DNA from 3 places in the Kitasatospora sp. NPDC092039 genome. Region 1 is predicted to be linked to each of the others. Evidence: riboswitches for the same ligand, from Rfam matches in the RefSeq annotation. Region 1 holds a riboswitch; each other region holds the start of a gene.
What was found. A riboswitch is a leader RNA that binds a small molecule or an ion and turns the genes downstream of it on or off. The one in region 1 is predicted to bind thiamine pyrophosphate.
Positions count from the first base shown of each region.

Region 2: it holds a riboswitch for thiamine pyrophosphate, as region 1 does, so the genes downstream of both, thiO (glycine oxidase ThiO) here and thiC (phosphomethylpyrimidine synthase ThiC) in region 1, are expected to answer to the same signal.
Region 3: it holds a riboswitch for thiamine pyrophosphate, as region 1 does, so the genes downstream of both, ACIQI7_RS07065 (purine-cytosine permease family protein) here and thiC (phosphomethylpyrimidine synthase ThiC) in region 1, are expected to answer to the same signal.

Region 1 is NZ_JBIVSD010000003.1:385,324-389,219, forward strand. It holds gene ACIQI7_RS08005 (cupin domain-containing protein) at 117-434, shown strand; gene tenA (thiaminase II) at 484-1,155, shown strand; gene ACIQI7_RS08015 (DUF5326 family protein) at 1,397-1,597, shown strand; TPP riboswitch at 1,779-1,913, shown strand; gene thiC (phosphomethylpyrimidine synthase ThiC) at 1,908-3,722, shown strand; gene ACIQI7_RS08025 (FitA-like ribbon-helix-helix domain-containing protein) at 3,846-3,896, shown strand, end outside.
Region 2 is NZ_JBIVSD010000004.1:83,459-91,018, forward strand. It holds gene ACIQI7_RS09945 (hypothetical protein) at 1-196, opposite strand, end outside; gene metF (methylenetetrahydrofolate reductase [NAD(P)H]) at 399-1,313, opposite strand; gene ACIQI7_RS09955 (polyprenyl synthetase family protein) at 1,510-2,625, shown strand; gene thiE (thiamine phosphate synthase) at 2,669-3,319, opposite strand; gene ACIQI7_RS09965 (Rv2175c family DNA-binding protein) at 3,316-3,681, opposite strand; gene ACIQI7_RS09970 (NAD(P)/FAD-dependent oxidoreductase) at 3,724-4,929, opposite strand; TPP riboswitch at 5,060-5,172, shown strand; gene thiO (glycine oxidase ThiO) at 5,167-6,351, shown strand; gene thiS (sulfur carrier protein ThiS) at 6,348-6,587, shown strand; gene ACIQI7_RS09985 (thiazole synthase) at 6,591-7,409, shown strand; gene pknB (Stk1 family PASTA domain-containing Ser/Thr kinase) at 7,505-7,560, shown strand, end outside.
Region 3 is NZ_JBIVSD010000003.1:167,914-175,473, forward strand. It holds tRNA gene ACIQI7_RS07055 (tRNA-Ser) at 1-7, opposite strand, end outside; gene ACIQI7_RS07060 (S1C family serine protease) at 71-1,783, opposite strand; TPP riboswitch at 2,198-2,342, shown strand; gene ACIQI7_RS07065 (purine-cytosine permease family protein) at 2,335-3,753, shown strand; gene ACIQI7_RS07070 (glycerophosphodiester phosphodiesterase) at 3,867-4,691, shown strand; gene ACIQI7_RS07075 (ATP-binding protein) at 4,933-5,517, shown strand; gene ACIQI7_RS07080 (DUF5926 family protein) at 5,587-6,570, shown strand; gene ACIQI7_RS07085 (bifunctional DNA primase/polymerase) at 6,787-7,422, opposite strand.

The sequences.
Region 1 (3,896 bases):
CCCAAGCCTGGCAGGAACCCCCGTCCCGGCGGAACCACCACACGGCGGGTCGGTGTTGAATGGCCCTGGTCCGGGAGGTGGACGGACCGGTCCGCGAACGAGGGAGGACGGCGGCGGTGAAGCTCTTCCGGCTGGACGAACTGGACGCCGAACGGGCGGCCAACGACGGCGCGTACCTGCGGTTCCTGCGCGAACCGCGGATGTCCGCCGGGCTGTACGCGCTGGCCCCCGGCGACACCGACACCCAGACCCCGCACGACCAGGACGAGATCTACCAGGTGATCAGCGGCCGGGCCGAACTCACCGTCGGCGCCGAGACCGCGACGGTCGGGCGCGGCACGGTGGTGTACGTGCCGGCCGGCACCCCGCACCGGTTCCACCACGTCACCGAGGAACTGCGGGTACTGGTGGTGTTCTCCCCTCCGGAGGACTGAACGCCCGGGCGTCGGAGGACGCGTGCGGCCCGCCGGTTAGGGTCGCGTCATGAGCACCAAGACGCTGACCGAAGAACTCTGGGCGGCCATCGAGCCGGTGTACGCCGAGATCCTCGCCCACCCCTTCCTGGCCGGGCTCACCGACGGCACCCTGCCGCGCGAGGCCTTCCGCCACTTCGTCGTCCAGGACTCTCACTACCTGCGCGACTACGCCCGCGCGCTCGCCGTCTGCGCCGCCAAGGCGCCCGGCGAGGAGGACGTCCGGGCCTTCGCCGACGACGCGGTCGGCGCGCTGGCCGCCGAGCAGGGCATGCACGCCGAGTTCCTGACCGCCTTCGGCGGCAGCGCCGAGCAGGCCGCGGCCGAGCCGGTGCTGCCCACCACCCGGGCGTACACCAGCTACCTGCTGGCCACCGTCTACGGGGGCTCCTTCGCCGAGGCGGTCGGCGCGGTGCTGCCCTGCTACTGGATCTACGCCCGGGTCGGCGAGGCGCTGCTCGCCCAGGGCTCGCCCGACCCGCTCTACGCCAAGTGGATCTCCACCTACGGCGACGAGGCCTTCCAGTCGGTCGTCCGCCGGGTGCTGGCGCTCGCCGACCGGCTGGGCGAGGAGCTCTCCGCGGCCGAACGCCGCAGGGTGGTCGAGCACTTCGTGACCACCTCGCGCTACGAGTGGATGTTCTGGGACGCCGCCTGGCGCGGCGAGCGCTGGCCGGTCTGAGCCGTTCGCCGACCGGCCTTGCTCCCGGCACCAGTTGGTCGCTCCGGAACGCCGGAGGTTGTGCTCCGCCGGACGAGTTCTCCGGGGTCACCCGGGGGGTCGGGGTAGGGGTGATCTCGGGGTTCTCTCCGGGCCGCCGGGCCTCGTTCCGGCACTCGCGCCCCCGTACGATCGAAGTACCGAAAGCAAGCGGGATGCGGCACCGGACGGCGGCCGACCCGAGGGGAGAAGAGGAACCGACATGGCTGAGCTCTGGAAGTCGCTGCCCTCCTGGGTGCGCAACATCGTCATCCCGGTGCTGGTCCTGGTACTGGCCTGGAACGTCGTCGCGTTCGTGTTCGGCGTCGTCGGCGCACTGCTCTCGATCGTGATCAAGCTGCTGGTGGTGGTCGGCATCGCGGCCGCCGTGGTGGTCCTGGTGAAGAAGGCCGCCAGGAGCTGACCCGCCACCCCGCAACGCCGCCCTGAGGCCCGGTCCCCTCCCACGAGGGGCGCCGGGCCTCGGCCGTTCTCCGGTGGCCCACGCGACTGAGCCGGGGGCGGCCGCGCGGGCGGGCCGGGAGGCGCTCTGGACCTGCGGCGATCCGCTCGCTACGGTGTTGGGCGTCGTGTGCAGGCAACACCGCCTGCGACGCGGGAGCTCGGAGCACCGGGCTGAGAGGGCGCTGACCGGGACGTCGACGGACGGACCGACGGCTGCGTCGACCGCAGGAACCTGACCGGGTAATGCCGGCGTAGGGAGTAGAGGTCAGATGACCACGTTCGAAGCACAGCCGCAGTCTGCCCAGGGCGCCCCCAGCAGCGAGCGCACCGGCTACCCGACCCCGGCCTGGCGCAAGGCCCACCGCGAGGGATCGCGCCCCGACCTGCGCGTCCCGTACCGCGAGGTGCGGCTCACCAACGGCAGGACCGTCCCGCTGTACGACACCTCCGGCCCGTACACCGACCCGTCCTACGAGCCCGACGTGCGGCGCGGCCTGCCCGCGCTGCGGGACCCCTGGATCCGCCAGCGCGGCGACGTCGAGGAGTACGACGGCCGCGAGCCGCGCCCCGAGGACGACGGGATCAAGCACACCTCGCCGCGCGGCGGGAACCTGCGCAACCTGGACGCCGTCTTCCCCGGCCGCCCGCGTCGCCCGCTGCGCGGCCGCGACGGCGTCGCCGTCACCCAACTCGCCTACGCCAAGCGGGGCGTGGTGACGCCGGAGATGGAGTTCGTGGCGCTGCGGGAGGGCCTCGCGCCGGAGTTCGTGCGCGCCGAGGTGGCGCGCGGCCGGGCCGTCATCCCGGTCAACGTGAACCACCCGGAGGTGGAGCCGGCCATCATCGGCACCAACTTCCTGGTGAAGATCAACGCCAACATCGGCAACTCGGCCGTCACCTCCTCGATCGAGGAGGAGGTGGAGAAGATGACCTGGGCCACCCGCTGGGGCGCCGACACCGTCATGGACCTCTCCACCGGCCGCAACATCCACACCACCCGCGAGTGGATCCTGCGCAACTCCCCGGTGCCGATCGGCACCGTGCCGCTCTACCAGGCCCTGGAGAAGGTGGACGGCAAGGCCGAGGAGCTGAGCTGGGAGGTCTACCGGGACACCGTCATCGAGCAGTGCGAGCAGGGCGTCGACTACATGACCGTCCACGCCGGCGTGCTGCTGCGCTACGTCCCGCTCACCGCGCGCCGCAAGACCGGCATCGTCTCGCGCGGCGGCTCGATCATGGCGGCCTGGTGCCTGGCGCACCACCAGGAGAACTTCCTCTACACCAACTTCGAGGAGCTCTGCGACATACTCGCCGCCTACGACGTCACCTTCTCGCTCGGGGACGGGCTGCGCCCGGGCTCGATCGCGGACGCCAACGACGAGGCGCAGTTCGCCGAGCTGAAGACCCTCGGGGAGCTCGGCCGGATCGCCCGCGAGCGGGACGTCCAGGTGATGATCGAGGGCCCGGGCCACGTCCCGATGCACAAGATCAAGGAGAACATGGATCTCCAGAAGGAGATCTGCGACGAGGCGCCGTTCTACACCCTCGGCCCGCTGACCACGGACGTCGCCCCCGGCTACGACCACATCACCTCGGGCATCGGCGCCGCGATGATCGCCTGGTGGGGCACCGCGATGCTCTGCTACGTGACCCCCAAGGAACACCTGGGCCTGCCCAACCGGGACGACGTCAAGACCGGCGTGATCACCTACAAGATCGCCGCCCACGCCGCCGACCTGGCCAAGGGCCACCCCGGCGCCCAGGCCTGGGACGACGCCCTCTCCGACGCCCGCTTCGAGTTCCGCTGGGAGGACCAGTTCAACCTGGCCCTCGACCCGGAGACCGCCCGCGACTTCCATGACGAGACCCTGCCCGCGGAGCCCGCCAAGACCGCCCACTTCTGCTCGATGTGCGGTCCGAAGTTCTGCTCGATGAAGATCAGCCAGAAGATCCGGGACGAGCACGGCGACGGTTCCAGCGCCGTCGACACCGAGTTCGACGCCGAGGCGCTGGCCGGCATGCAGGCCAAGTCCGAGGAGTTCGCGGCCCAGGGCAACCGGGTCTACCTCCCGCTGGCCGACTGACGCCGGAGCCCGGCACCGGAGCGCCGCCCCGGGAGTATCGCTTCCCGGGGCGGCGCTTCGTCGCTCCCGCCTCCGGCGGCTCCACTATCTGCATTCCGCAGATAGTGGAGCTAGAATGCAGACATGACTGTCCTCACGATCCGGGACGTCCCGGACGACCAGATCCAGACCCTG
Region 2 (7,560 bases), on a different contig from region 1:
CGACCGCGAACAGCGCGGCGCCCGCCCCGATCACCACGACGGATCCGAGGACCATCCCGGCGGCCACCCCGAGGAAGCCGGCCAGGGCCAGCACGCGCCAGTGCAGCGGCGCCCGGTTCTGCAGCAGCACCTCCGCGACCAGCCAGAGCGCCACCACCGCCAACGCGGCGTACAGCAGCAGGTATCCGATGCCCATCCGCCCGCTACCTCCAGTCGCGTACCCGCGCGTGTGCGCCGCGCGTGTGCGGCGACTGTACCGGTTCAACGGCCCGGGTACCGCATCGCGTTCCCACCGCCGCCGGACACCGGCCGCACACGACCGAGCCCGCCACCGTCGGTACGGTGACGGGCTCGTGAACGCCTGCCGAAGAACGTCCGGAGACGGCCCGGAAGCGGGCCTACCGCTGGTGCAGCCCCAGGTTCTGGTAGATCTCCAGCGTCGCCGTCGAGTGGTTCAGCGTGATGAAGTGCAGACCGGGCGCGCCCTCGGCGAGGAGGCGCTCGGCCATCGCCGTGGCGTGCTCCATGCCGACGGCCCGCAGCGCCGCCGGGTCGTCGATGGCCGCCCGCAGGCGGGCCTCCAGCTCGGCGGGGAAGGCCGAGCCGCTGAGCTGCGGGAACCGCTCCAGCTGCTTGGCGTTGGTGACCGGCATGATCTCCGGGATGATCGGCGTCTCGCAGCCGGCGGCCGTCACCCGGTCGCGCAGCCGCAGGTAGTCGTCCACCTCGAAGAACATCTGGGTGATCGCGTAGTCGGCCCCGGAGCGGATCTTCGCCACGAAGTGCCGGATGTCCTCGTCCCAGTCGGTCGAGCGCGGGTGCATGTTCGGCGAGGCGGCGACGCCGACGCAGAAGTCGCCGATGCCCTTGATCAGCTCCACCAGCTCGTACGCGTAGGTGACGCCCTCGGGGTGCTTGACCCACTCGCCCATCGGGTCGCCGGGCGGGTCGCCGCGGACCGCGAGGACGTTCCGCACGCCCTGGTCGGCGTACTGGCCGATGATGTTGCGCAGCTCGGCGATCGAGTGGTCCACCGCGGTGAGGTGGGCGACCGGGGTCAGGGTGGTCTCGGTGGCGATCCGGCCGACCATGTTGACGGTGCGCTCGCGCGAGGAGCCGCCGGCGCCGTACGTCATGCAGACGAAGTTGGGGTCGAGCGGTTCGAGCCGCCGGATGGCGTCCCAGAGCCTCTGCTCGCCGACCTCGGTGCGCGGCGGCATGAACTCGAAGGAGAAGGAGCGCTTACCGGCCGCCAGGAGTTCGCGCACCGTCAGTGCGCGATCCGTTCTCGTGGAAGCGATTCCGAGTGCCATGCTGGCAGGCTATCGGGCCTTCGAAGGGGCCGGACAGCTGGATTCCATCTATTGAGACAACTGATGGACGATGTTCCGTTTCCGTTCGGAACGGCTCACGGCACCTCCCCCGCACCCCCGGCGGGGCCGCTCGCACACCCGTTCCCAGCCGCACCGCTACGCTTGCTGCACCCCAGACAACCAGCGGAGCCCCATCGTGACCTCGTCCAGCACCCGGCCGGCCAACCCCATCGACGTGGAGGACGTCCGCACCCGCGTCAACGCGGCGCTCGCCGCGTTCATGGACGGCCAGTCCGTGCTGCTCGCCAAGATCTCGCCCCAGCTGGTCCCCGCCGCCGACGCGCTGCGCGACTTCCTGCTGGACGGCGGCAAGCGGCTGCGTCCGGCCTTCTGCTACTGGGGCTGGCGCGCCGCCGGCGGCCCGGCCGGGGGCGCCACCGGTGAGGCGGTCGCCAACGCGGCCGCCGCCCTGGAGCTGCTCCAGGCGAGCGCCCTGGTGCACGACGACCTGATGGACCGCAGCGACACCCGCCGCGGCCTGCCCTCGGTCCACCGCCGCTTCGAGGCGCTGCACCGCGACAACGGCTGGCGCGGCGACCGCGAGCAGTACGGCACCTCGGCCGCGGTGCTGCTCGGCGACCTGCTGCTGATCTGGTGCGACGAACTGTTCCTGCGCTCCGGCCTGGAGCCCGCCGCCGTCCTCGCCGCCAAGCCGGCGTTCGACCTGATGCGCACCGAGGTCATGCTCGGCCAGTACCTGGACGTGCTGGAGCCGGTGGCCGGCGACTCGACGGACGAGGGCGCGCTGGACCGGGCCCGGACCGTACTGCACTACAAGTCCGCGAAGTACACCATCGAGCGGCCGCTCCAGGTCGGGGCGCTGCTGGCCGGCGCGGAGCCGGAGCTGGTCGAGGCGCTCGGGGCGTTCGGCCTGCCGCTCGGCGAGGCCTTCCAGTTGCGCGACGACCTGCTCGGCGTCTTCGGGGACCCGGCCGTCACCGGCAAGCCCGCCGGGGACGACCTGCGCGAGGGCAAGCGCACCCTGCTGGTCGCGCACGCGATGCGGGGCCTGCCGGCCGCCGACGCCCGGCACCTGGACGAGCGGCTCGGCGCGCCGGACCTGGCCGCCCCGGAGGTCGCCGGGCTGCGCGAGCTGGTCGCCCGCAGCGGCGCGCCGGAGCTGGTGGAGCGCCGGATCGAGGCGCTGATGCGCCAGTCGCTGGCCGCGCTGGAGGCCGCGCCGCTCGCCGACGAGCGGGCCCGTACGGTGCTGCTGGCACTGGCCGAGGCCGCCACCGTCCGCAAGTACTGACGGACGGCGACGGCCTCGGGCGGGGTCCTGCGGACCGGGTCGGTCAGAGCGCCGCGCGCACCCGGCGGGACAGCTCGGCGGCGGCCGCCCGCGGGTCCGCCGCGGCGGTGACGGCCCGCACCACGACGATCCGGCGGGCACCGGCCGCCAGCACCTCGTCCAGGTTGCCGAGGTCGATCCCGCCGATCGCGAACCACGGCCGGTCGGTGGCCTGCCTCGCCGCGTACGAGACCAGGCCGAGGCCCGGCGCCGGGCGGCCCGGCTTGGTCGGGGTCGGCCAGACCGGACCGGTGCAGAAGTAGTCCACGCCGGGCTCGGCGACCGCCGCGTCCACCTCGGACTCGGCGTGGCAGGAACGGCCGATCAGCACGTCCTCGCCGAGGATCGCCCGGGCGGCGGGCACCGGCAGGTCGTCCTGGCCGAGGTGCAGCACGTCCGGCCGGGCCGCGTGGGCGACGTCGGCGCGGTCGTTGACGGCCAGCAGCTTGCCGTGCCGGCGGCAGGCGTCGGCGAAGACCTCCAGGGCCTCCAGCTCCTGCTTGGCCTCCAGGCCCTTGTCGCGCAGCTGGACGATGTCCACCCCGCCCGCCAGCGCCGCGTCCAGGAACTCGGCGAGGTCGCCCTGCTCGCGGCGGGCGTCGGTGCACAGGTACAGCCGGGCGTCGGCGAGCCGGGCGCGCGGGTCGGTGGTCACAGCGCCATGGCCTGGGCGCGGCGCTTGACCTCGGTCGCCCGGTTCTCCCACAGCGCCTGCACCGGGGTGCCGGGCAGCGACTCGTCCTCGGTGAACATCCACGCGATGATCTCGTCGTCGGAGAACCCGCTGTCCCGCAGCACGGTCAGCAGCCCGACCAGGTGCTTGACCGGGCCGTCCTCGTCGATGAAGGCGGCCGGGACCTGCAGGGACTTGTTGGGGCCGCGGCGGACCGCGATCAGGTCACCCTTCTTGACCATGTTGCGGACCTCGGTGACCAGCACACCCCACTTCTCGGAGATGTCGGGCAGGTACAGCCACTCGGGGACCAGGGCTTCAGTCTTGGCATCGATCTCGCTCACGGCACCAGACTGCCACCTCGGACGCCTCCCGCGCACACGGCCCTACGCCGTGGCCGCCTTCAGCGGCACCGCCGGGTCGGCCGCGCGGACCGGATCCAGCGCGGTGCCGCGCTCGATCAGCCGGCGCCCCTGGGTGAGGTCGCGCGGCCGGTCCACGGTCAGCAGCGCGCTGGGCACGCCGTCGCGCAGCCAGAGCACCGACCAGTCGGCGTCCCGCGGGTCGCCGCGCCGGACCAGCTCGTCGCCGTCGGCGTGCCGGCCGGCGTACTGGACCATCCGCCCGAACTGCTCGGACCAGAAGTACGGCACCGGGTCGTAGGCCGGCCCGTCCGCGCCCAGCACGGCGGCGGCCACCGCCTCGCCGGACTGCAGGGCGTGGTCCCAGTGCTGGACGGCCAGCCGGGCCCCGGCCCGGGCCGAGGGGTAGCTGACGCAGTCGCCCGCCGCGAAGACGCCGGGCACCGAGGTGCGCAGCCGCCCGTCCACCACGACGGCGCCGGTCGGGTCCAGCTCGACCCCCGAGCCGGCCAGCCAGCCGGTCGCCGGGCGGGCCCCGATGCCGACCACCACCTCGTCGGCGGGCAGGTGGGAGCCGTCCGCCAGCAGCACCGCGCCGGGCTCGACGGCGGCCACGCCGACCCCGCAGCGCAGGTCGACCCCGGCCCCGGCGTACCAGGCGGCCATCGCCGAACCGATCCCCGTCGGCAGCGCGCCGGGCAGCGGCGCCGGACCGGCCTCGACCACCGTCACCGCACAGCCCGCCGCGCGGGCCGCGGTGGCCACCTCGGCGCCGATCCAGCCCGCGCCGACCAGCACCAGCCGCAGCCCGGGGCGCAGCAGCGCGCGCAGCGCCAGGGCGTCGTCCAGGGTGTGCAGCAGGTGCGCCCGTTCGGCGCCGGGCAGTGCGCGCGGGACGGCGCCGGTGGCGATCACCAGCGAGCCGTACGGGAGGTCGCCGCCGTCGGTGTGCAGCACGCCGGGGGTCAGGCCGGTGGCGCGGCGGCCGGTGAGCAGCTCGATGCCGAGCTGCCCGTAGTCGATGTCCAGAGCCGTGGAGTCGGTCTTGCCGAGCAGCACGTCCTTGGAGAGCGGCGGCCGGTCGTACGGCGCGTGCGGCTCCTCGCCGACCAGGGCGATCCGCCCCCGCCAGCCGCCCTGCCGCAGCTTCAGCGCGCACTGCGCCCCGGCCAGCCCGGCTCCGACGACGACCACCCGATCCGTTCCGCTCAGCTCTGCCACGCCCGTCACTGTACTCAGCCGCCGGCCGGCGGCCGCGGGCCGTCCCGCCCCGCCGCCCCCCGCTGTCCCACCCCACCGTCCCACCCCCGTCCACGCCTCGTACGCGCCTTCGGCCGGGACGACCCCCGGCGTTAAGGTGGGAACACCACACGGGAGCCCGGCGTACCGGGCTGAGAGGCGGGCTGACACGGCCTGCGACCGTCCGAACCTGATCCGGGTCATACCGGCGAAGGGAGAAGAGCAGCCTTGTCACGCTTGCCATCGGGCGCCCACGCCGACGTGCTGGTGATCGGCGGGGGGATCATCGGCCTCGCCGTCGCCTGGCGCGCCGCCCAGCGCGGCCTGCGGAACGTGGTCGTGGTCGACCCCTCCCCCGGTGGCGGCGCGGCCCAGGTCGCGGCCGGGATGCTCGCCCCGGTCACCGAGCTGCAGTACGGCGAGGAGCCGCTGCTGCGCCTCGGGATGGCCTCGAACGAGCGGTACGCGGCCTTCGCCGCCGAACTCACCGAGGCGAGCGGCGGCCAGGACACCGGTTACCGCCGGTGCGGCACGCTCGCCGTCGCGCTGGACTCCGACGACCGCGAGGAACTGCGCGAACTGCACGCCTTCCACCAGCGGCTCGGCCTGGACTCGGCCTGGCTGACCGGCCGGGAGGCCCGCAGGCTGGAGCCGATGCTCGCCCCCGGCGTGCGCGGCGGCCTGCACGTGGCCGAGGACCACCAGGTGGACGGCCGCCGGCTGCTCCGGGCCCTGGTCCTCGCCTGCGAGCGCGCCGGTGTCCTGGTCCACCGGGCCGAGGCGGTCGAGCTGCTGGTCGGCGACGGCCGGGCGGCCGGCGCCCGCCTGAGCACCCACGAGACCGTGACCGCCGACCGGACCGTGCTCGCCGCCGGCCCGCACAGCCACCGGCTGCCCGGCCTGCCCGAGGGGGTGCTGCCCGCGATCCGCCCGGTGAAGGGGCAGGTGCTGCGGCTGCACGTCCCGGACGCCTACCGCCCGTTCCTGTCCCGCAACGTCCGCGCCGTCGTCCGCGGCCGGCACCTCTACCTGGTACCCCGGGAGAACGGCGAGCTGGTGGTCGGCGCGACCACCGAGGAGCAGGGCTACGACACCACCGTCACCGCCGGCGGGGTGTACGAACTCCTCCGCGACGCGCACGAGTTGGTCCCGGGCATCACCGAACTCCCGCTGCTGGAGACCTCGGCCGGGCTGCGCCCCGGCTCGCCGGACAACGCCCCGCTGCTGGGCCCGACCTCGCTGCCCGGGCTGGTCGCCGCCACCGGCCACTACCGCAACGGCGTCCTGCTCACCCCGGTGACCGCCGACCTGGTCGCCGAGTACCTCGCCACCGGCGAAGTCCCCGAGCTCGCACGGCCGTTCACCCCCCTGCGCTTCTCCCCCGACCGCTCCACGACGAAGGCCTCCGCATGACCGAGACCACCCACGACCAGACCGCCCGGAACTCGATCGCCCTGACCGTCAACGGCGAGCCCCGCCGGGTGCCCGCCACGACCACCCTCGCCGAGGTGGTGTCCGCCGTCAGCGCCGCCAACACCGGTGTCGCCGCCGCGCTCAACGAGGCCGTGGTGCCCCGCGGTTCGTGGCCGGGAACGGCGCTGAACACCGGCGACCGGATCGAGATCCTCACCGCCGTGCAGGGAGGCTGAACCATGGCCGACGCCCTCCTCTCCACCGATGGGGACAGCCTCACCATCGCCGGCACGGCCTTCTCCTCCCGGCTGATCATGGGCACCGGCGGCGCCCCCAGCCTGGAGGTCCTGGAGCGCGCGCTGCTCGCCTCCGGCACCGAGCTGACCACCGTCGCGATGCGCCGGGTCGACGCCTCCACCCAGGGCTCCGTCCTGGACGTGCTGACCCGCAACGGCATCCGGGTGCTGCCCAACACGGCCGGCTGCTTCACCGCCGGCGAGGCCGTGCTGACCGCCCGGCTGGCCCGCGAGGCGCTCGGCACCGACTGGGTCAAGCTGGAGGTGATCGCCGACGAGCGCACCCTGCTGCCCGACCCGATCGAGCTGCTGGACGCCGCCGAGACCCTGGTCGACGACGGCTTCACCGTCCTGCCGTACACCAACGACGACCCGGTGCTGGCCCGCCGGCTGGAGGACGTCGGCTGCGCGGCCGTCATGCCGCTGGGCTCGCCGATCGGTTCGGGCCTGGGCATCCGCAACCCGCACAACTTCCAGCTGATCGTGGAGAACGCGGGCGTCCCGGTGATCCTGGACGCGGGCGCCGGCACCGCCTCCGACGTGGCCCTGGCGATGGAGCTGGGCTGCGCCGCGGTGATGCTCGCCTCCGCGGTGACCCGGGCTCAGGATCCGGTGCTGATGGCCGGGGCGATGCGGCACGCCGCCGAGGCCGGCCGGCTCGCCCACCGGGCCGGCCGGATCCCGCGCCGCTTCCACGCCGAGGCCTCCTCCGCGATGGCCGGCCGGGCCGACCTGGACACCCGCGAGCACCCCGCGTTCTGACGCGCCCGCGTGTCACAACCCGGGCACAGCCGGGCCCGGCGGCGACGTCCTCCGGGCCCGGCCGCCGGGGCCGCCACTAGACTCCTCGGGTGGACATGGCACTGCACGACCCCCTGATCGGCACCCTGCTCGACAACCGGTACCGGGTCGA
Region 3 (7,560 bases), 220 kb from region 1:
GCTCTCCAGGCGGAGGTCAGCCTAACGGGTCCGGCGGGGTTCGGCGCACACGTTTGGGCACCGGCGGGGGTCACGGCTGGTCGCCGACCCGCTCGGCCAGCGTGACCTTGGTGTTGAAGGTCTGGCCGTTGCGGGTGTACTCGACGTCGACGGTCTCGCCGGGCTTGTGCGTCCAGATCCGGCTGACCAGGGCGGGGCCGTTGTCGATCGGGACGCCGCCGAGCTTGGTGATGACGTCGCCCGGCTTGAGGCCGGCCTTGTCCGCCGCGCCGCCGGGGGTGACGGCGGGCTGGCCCTGGATGTCCTTGGTCTGGATCTGCGCGCCGTCGCCCTTGTAGTCGTCGTTGCGCAGCACGTCGAGCTTGGCGTAGACCGGCTTGCCGGTCTTGATCAGGGTGTCCGCGACCCACTTGGCCTGGTTGATCGGGATGGCGAAGCCGAGGCCGATGCTGCCGGCCCGGCCGTTGGACGAGGCGTTGGACTGGATCGCCGAGTTGATGCCGATCACCGCGCCGCCGGAGTCGAGCAGCGGGCCGCCGGAGTTGCCGGGGTTGATCGAGGCGTCGGTCTGGAGGGCGTTCATGTACGAGGCCTGCGAGCCGGTCTCGTCGCCGGAGGCCACCGGGCGGTCCTTGGCGCTGATGATGCCGCTGGTGACGGTGGACTCCAGGCCGTACGGCGCGCCGATCGCGACGGTGGCGTCGCCGACGTTGACCTTGTCGGAGTCGGCCAGCGGCAGCGGGGCCAGCTTGCTCTTGGGCGGGTTGTCGATCTTGATCACGGCGACGTCGTAGCCCTCGGCGTGGCCCAGCACGGAGGCGCCGTAGGAGCTGCCGTCGGCGAACTTGACGGTCAGTTTGCCGCCGTTGAGGGTCGGCGCGACCACGTGGTTGTTGGTGAGGATGTGGCCCTCGGTGTCGAAGACGAAGCCGGTGCCGGTGCCCGACTCGCCGTTGCCCTGCGCCTTGATGGTGACGACGCTGGGCAGCGCCTTCTGCGCGATGGCGGCGATCGAGCCGGGGGCGGGCTCGTTCTTCTGGGTGTCGCTGGCCTGGACGGTGGTGCTGCGGTGGTCGTTCGCGGAGCCGACGCTGTCGGAGCGGTCGGCGACGGTCACGCCGAGCACGCCGCCGGCCACACCGGCGACCAGCGCGACGGCCGTCATCAGCGCGACCAGGCCGCCGCGCTTCTTGCGCGGGCCGCCGGGGCTGCCCGGAGCGCCGGAGTGGTCCGCCGGGTAGCCGAGCGGGCCCGCCGGGCCGCCGGGGTAGCCCGCGCCGCCGGAGGCGGAGTCGTGGGGTCCCCAGCCGCCGAGCGGCTGGCCGGCCCCGAAAGGGTGGTGGCCGTGCGCGGCGGGGGCGGCGGGAACGGCCGGGGCGGCGCCGTACCCCTCGTGCGGACCGGCGGCGGGGACGCCGTGGGTCGGGGTGGCGTACGGGTTGCCGGCCGGCGGCAGCGCCGGGGCGGCGGGCGCGGCGGCGGCCGGGGCCGCCGGAGCCTGCGGGGCGGGCAGCAGGACGGGCGGCGGCGCGTCGATGTACCCGGTGGCCGGGTCGACGGCCGGCTCCCCGGCGGCGGCCACGGGTGCGGCCGGGGCCTGCGGCGCGGACACCTTGGTGAAGGCGACGGTGGGCTTGTGGCCGCCCTCCGCCTGGCCCGCGTCCGCCGGAACACCCGGCGCCGGGACGCCCTCGGCCGACCCGGCGTCGACGGGCGGAGCCGCCTCGACGGCAGCGGCCCCGGCCGCGCCCGCCTCCGGCTCCGGCACCCGCCGGAAGGCCATGGTCGGCTTGTGCCCGCCCTGAGCGGGGCCCTCGGAAGCGGACTCGGCCGCCCCCAGGCCTGCGGGCTGCTCCCCCTGCGGCCCGGTGGGCCCAACCTCGCGCTCGGTGCTCACGGACGACCTCCATAGCTGGCAGAACCAAGGACCATAGTTTTTCGCACTGTCGATTCGTTTGCCGTAAGGACCCCTCTGAAGAACTCATAAGAATCCTTAGCCGGCACCGACACCGGCGCCGGAACCGACCCGGTACGGACACCGGAACCGACCCGGTACGGACACCGGAACCAGCACCGACGCCGGTACCGACGCCGGTACCGACGGCCGAGGCTCCCCTCCCCGCCGGGCGTCCCGCGATGCGGACCGCACGCCCTCGGCCTTGGGTGTTCGCCCCCGTGCCGGTTAGCCTGTCGCTCCAAACTGACACGCGGGAGCTTGGACCCACCAGGCTGAGAGTGCGCATGTCGACCGTACGCCACACGAGTGACGGCCGTTCGAGGGGGCGCTGACCGCCGGAACCTGTCCGGGTAATGCCGGCGTAGGGAGTATCGGCCATGCCGCCTGCTTCGCCATCCTCTTCTTCGGGCGCGAACGCCCCCGCTTCCGGTCCGGACACCCCGGCTCCCGGCGCGACCGCCGTCCTGGAGCGCCCCGACCACGTCGAAGCGCCCCTGGTCCTGGACACCGAGCCGCCGCGCACGCTGCGCTTCCGGGACCACTTCGCGCTCTGGATGAACCTGGGCGTCAGCCTGATCGGCTTCTCCACCGCCGCCACCGTGCTCGGCGCCCCCGGCAGCGAGCTGTCGCTGGCCGCCGCGGTGACCGCGATCACGGTCGGCACGGCGGTCGGCACCGCGATGCTCGGCGTGGCCTCGCTGATCGGCGCCCGGACCGGCGCCCCCGCGATGGCGAACCTGCGCGGGCTGTTCGGCACCCGGCTGTCGTACCTGCCGACGGTGCTGAACATCGTCCAGTGCGTCGGCTGGGGCGTGTTCGAGCTGCTGACCATCTCGGCGGGCGCCCAGACCGTCGCGCACACCACCGGCTACCGCTGGCTGTTCGTCCTGCTCGCGGGCGCGCTGACCACCGCGCTGACCATCTGGCCGCTGGGCTCGATCGCGGTGCTGCGCCGCTTCGTGGCCGGGGCGGTCGCGGTGGCGATGGTGTACTTCACCGTCCAGCTGGGCCGCCAGGGCGTGCCGGACCCGGGCGCGGGCAACTGGCACGGCTTCCTGGGCGCCACCGACGCGATGATCGCGGTGTCGGTCTCCTTCGTCCCGCTGGCCGCCGACTACACCCGGCACTCGCGCACCCCGCGCTCGGCGTTCTGGGGCAGCTTCTCCGGCTACACGATCGCCCAGGTCTGGTGCTACGTGCTCGGCCTGATGGCGCTGCTGCAGTCGGACGGCGACCCGAACCGGATCTTCGACTCCTTCCTCGGCGTGTGGGCCGGCTGGCTGTTCCTGCTGGTGCTGGTGCTGCGCGAGACCGACCAGTCCTTCGCCAACGTGTACTCGACCGCGATGTCGGTGCAGAACCTGCTGCCGAAGGTCGACCGCCGGGTGCTCTCCGGGGCGATCGGCGCGCTGACCACCGTGCTGGCGCTGCAGATCGACGAGTTCACCGACACCTACTACGGCTTCCTCGGCCTGATCGGCTCGGTGTTCGTACCGCTGCTGGCGGTGCTCGCGGTGGACTACTTCCTCGGCGCCGGCCGGCGCGGCTGGAACCTCTCCGCCGACGCGCCGTCCCGCTGGCTGATGCTGCTGCCGTGGGCGCTGGGCTTCGCGGTCTACCAGCTCATCGCGCCGACCCGGGTGGCCGACTGGTGGACGGACTTCTGGACCTCCGCCCGGGAGGCGCTGCACTTCAGCCCGCAGGAGTGGACCTCGGCCTCGCTGTTCGCCTTCGTGGTGCCGGCGCTGGTCACCTGGGCGCTCACCCCGCTCGGCCGCCGCACCGCCGGGCGCTGAACGGAACCACCGGGCACTGAACGGAACCGCCCGGCACCGAGCGGACGAAGACGGCCCCACAGGTTGGGGCCGGCTTCGTCCGCGCTTCACCTCCGCCGCCTATCGTTGGGCCCGTGACCAGCCCAGACCTGTCCTCGACGACGGCGCGCACCGTGCCGCCCGTCCAGGTGATCGCCCACCGCGGTTCCTCCCACGCCCTGCCCGAGCACACCCTCGCGGCCTACCGGCGCGCGCTCGACGAGGGCGCGGACGCGCTGGAGTGCGACGTCCGGGTCACCGCCGACGGCGCGCTGGTCTGCGTCCACGACCGCCGGATCGGCCGGGTCTCCAACGGCCGGGGCACCGTCTCGGCCATGACCCTCGCCGAGCTGGAGGCGTACGACTTCGGCGCCTGGAAGACCGGCCGCCCCAGCACCGACCCGGAGCTGCGCGGCGTGCTGCGGCTGGAGCGGCTGCTGGAGCTGGTGGTGGAGTGCGGCCGCCCGGTGGACCTGGCGATCGAGACCAAGCACCCGGTGCGCTTCCGGGGCCGGGTGGAGACCGAGCTGCTGCGGACGCTGGAGCGCTTCAAGATCGGCGCGACCCGGGACGGCGACCGCCCGTCCGCCCGGATCATGAGCTTCTCCTCGGTCGCGCTGAGCCGGGTGGCCGCCACCGCACCGGAGTACCGGCGGGTCTTCCTGTTCGAGCGGACCATGCCGCTGCTCGGACGGCTGCGGCCGGGCTCGCCGCTGCCGGGCGGGGCACGGATCGCCGGCCCGGGCATCGAGCTGGTGCGGGCCCGCCCGCAGCTGGTGACCCGGCTGCGCGAGCTGGGGCACGAGGTGCACGTGTGGACGGTGGACGACCCGGCCGACGTCGAGCTCTGCCTGGAACTCGGGGTGTCCGCGATCATCACCAACCGGCCCGCGGAGGTGTTGGCGCAGCTCGGCCGGTGATCCGCCGACGCACCGATCGCGGTAGCCCGCCGATCCGGTCACTCTGGTCGGCAGTCAAACCTTCCCCGCGCGATATTGCCGGAATTCTTGCGCCCGGGCGACGCAGGGTGAGCGGGGAATGACCTGATGTCGACCGTCGGGCGTCCCGCCCGAAATGGGCCCGCGGGATCGTCCGGTGCTCGTTTCCGACGCATTACCAAGGGGCATCTCTCCCTCGGCATACGCTGAAGGAGGTCCGGGGGTGGCGTTGATGGTGGCGCGTGAAGTGCCGACTTCATCGACCATGGCAGTGCCGCACGGCCCAGCGAGTGTCGGGGTCGCACGGCGCCGACTGCGTCGAGATCTGGGTGACCGGCAGATACCGGAACCGGTCATCGATGATGCTGTTCTGATCCTTTCCGAGCTGTTGAGCAACGCCTGTCGGTACGCCCGCCCGCTCGGACCGCTGTCGGCCCTGGGCCGCAGCGCCCGGGCCGAGGTACTCGGGCAGGTGCTGGTCGGCGTCCCGTCCGGGCCGCACTCCGCGCAGGGCGGCCGGAAGCCCGCCGACGGCTCGGACGAGCCGGACGGCGGGGTGCTGGTCCGCTGGCAGATGCACGCCGACGGGGTGCTCACCCTGGAGGTCACGGACGGCGGGGCGGCCACCCGGCCGCTGCCCGCCAGTCCCTCGCTGACCTCGCGCGGCGGCCGCGGCCTGGGCATCGTCGACCAGCTGGCCAGCGACTGGGGCGTGCGCGACGCCCCCGGCGAGGTCACGGTCTGGGCGGCGCTGCCCGCCCGGGCCCGGCACGCCCGGCGCACCGGAGGCGATGCCCGTAGCGCGTGAGCCGGGCTCGGGGAATGTGTCGTTAGGCTTCCCGGGACACAGGACCACCGTTCCCGGGAGAGCCGCAGCATGGGCAAGAAGGCCGCCAAGAAGGCGCCGCAGCGCCAGTCCACCACCGCCGTCACGGGCGAGGTCCCCGTGGTCGGGGCCCGCGAGGACTGCCCCTGCGGCTCGGGCCGCCGGTACAAGGCGTGTCACGGCCGGGAGGCCTCGCACGCGGTGCAGGAGCTGGTGCACCGCCCGTTCGAGGGCCTGCCGGGCGAGGCGGACTGGGTGGCCCTGCGCGAGCTGGTGCCCGCCGCCACGGCGCCGCTGACGCTGGCCGCCGGGGTGGCCGAGGGCGCGACCGGTGACGTCCCGTCGGTGACCCTGGCCACCGTGCTGCCGCTGGCCTGGCCGGCCCTGCGCCGCCAGGACGGCTCGATCCTGCTCGGCCTGCAGACCCAGTCCGCCTCCGGCGACCTCAGCCGCGACCTCGCGGACGCCCTGGAGCTGGCCCTGGCCACCGAGCCGGGCAGCCCGGTGCCGGCCCGCCGGACCGTCCCGGGCGGGCGCCGACTGCAGGACCTGCTGGACACCACCGCGGCGTTCGCGCCCACCGTGCACACCGGCTTCGAGTTCTGGCTGGAGGACGCCGAGGCCTCCACCGGTGAGGTCGCCGCCTCCCTGGAGCGCGCCAACGCCTCGGCCATCCCGACCGAGAAGCTCGCCGGTGTGGACGCCGCCTACTGGTGCGGCACCCCGGACAAGAACCACCTGCGCTGGGTGATGACCGTGCCCGAGGAGCGGCTGCTGGACGCGCTGGCCCGGCTGAACGCGGCCGGCGAGGCCTCGCTCGGCGCGGACACCCGCCTGGTGGGCTCCTTCCGCGCCCACGGCCTGACCGTCCCGGTGTGGGACCTGCCGCTCGCGATGACCGCCGCCGACTGCGAGAAGCCGGCCGCCGAGTTCGCCGAGCGGCTCGCCGCGGTGCTCGCCGACGGAACGCCGCTGAGCGCCGAAGAGCGGCGCGCCCGCGCGAACCTGGTGAACCGTCAGGTCACCTTGAACTAAAGCGCGCGGGATCCGCGTGATACGCGTCACATTGTCGCGGTGAACGCGCAATTTCCGGGCGTGGAGGGCGTCTTGGAAATTGGCGCGGGCGCAGATCCTTGTTACTGTCTAAAGAGTCCGGCCGCTGGTGCATCCCCCGTCGCCAGCGGTCGGATCTTTTGTTTTTCCGGGGCGCCCCGGTGAACGGCTCCGGCGTCCGCCCCGTTCCGGTGATCCTCAGTAGGCCGGACGTCCGCGATCGAGCCGGACCGTCGCCTCCACCAACTCCCCCAGCAGCGGCCCGACCTGCGGCAGCCAGACCCCGCCGCCGACGCCCGGTCGCGGCGCCATCACCCAGCGCACCCGGCCGGCCGCCCCGCCGGGCGGCAGCGGCAGGAAGCCGCCCGCCCCGTGGTAGCGCAACGATCCCGGCACCCAGGGGAGTTGGGCGAGCATCTCGCCGAGCACGTCCAGCGAGTACGGCGCCACCAGCAGCGCGTAGCGGCCCGGCATCGCCAGCACCGGCCCGAGCGGCAGCCGCAGCGCGCCCAGGTAGCCCAGCGCCCGGGCGCCGGCCGCCGCGGGCAGGCTGACCGCCGAGACGGTGGAGCCGGTGGCGGCCAGCACCGGCGCGTCCGGGCTCTGCCGCTCCCACCACCAGCGCACCATCCGGGCGTCCGTGGTGGCGGCCAGCAGCGAGGGGTCGTGCGGGTGCGCGCCGGGGACGGTGCAGTCCGGGTCGCCACAGGAGCAGCGGCCGTCGCGCAGCACGGTGCCCGGCACCACGGGCCAGCGGTGGTCCACGGCGGCCGCCAGGGCCGCGGTCAGCCGGGCGGAACGCTCCTCCGACCGGTCCTTCGGGTTCTCACGCATGGCGCTCGTTCCTTTCCCTGACCGCTCGGTTCGCTCCGCTCCGCCGGCGTCCGTCGGGATCCTCCGTGCGGGCCCGCCGCGGCGGGCCCCGGACTGCGCGAAGCGGGGCGGGCGGCAGGACGGGCGGCGCGGCTACGA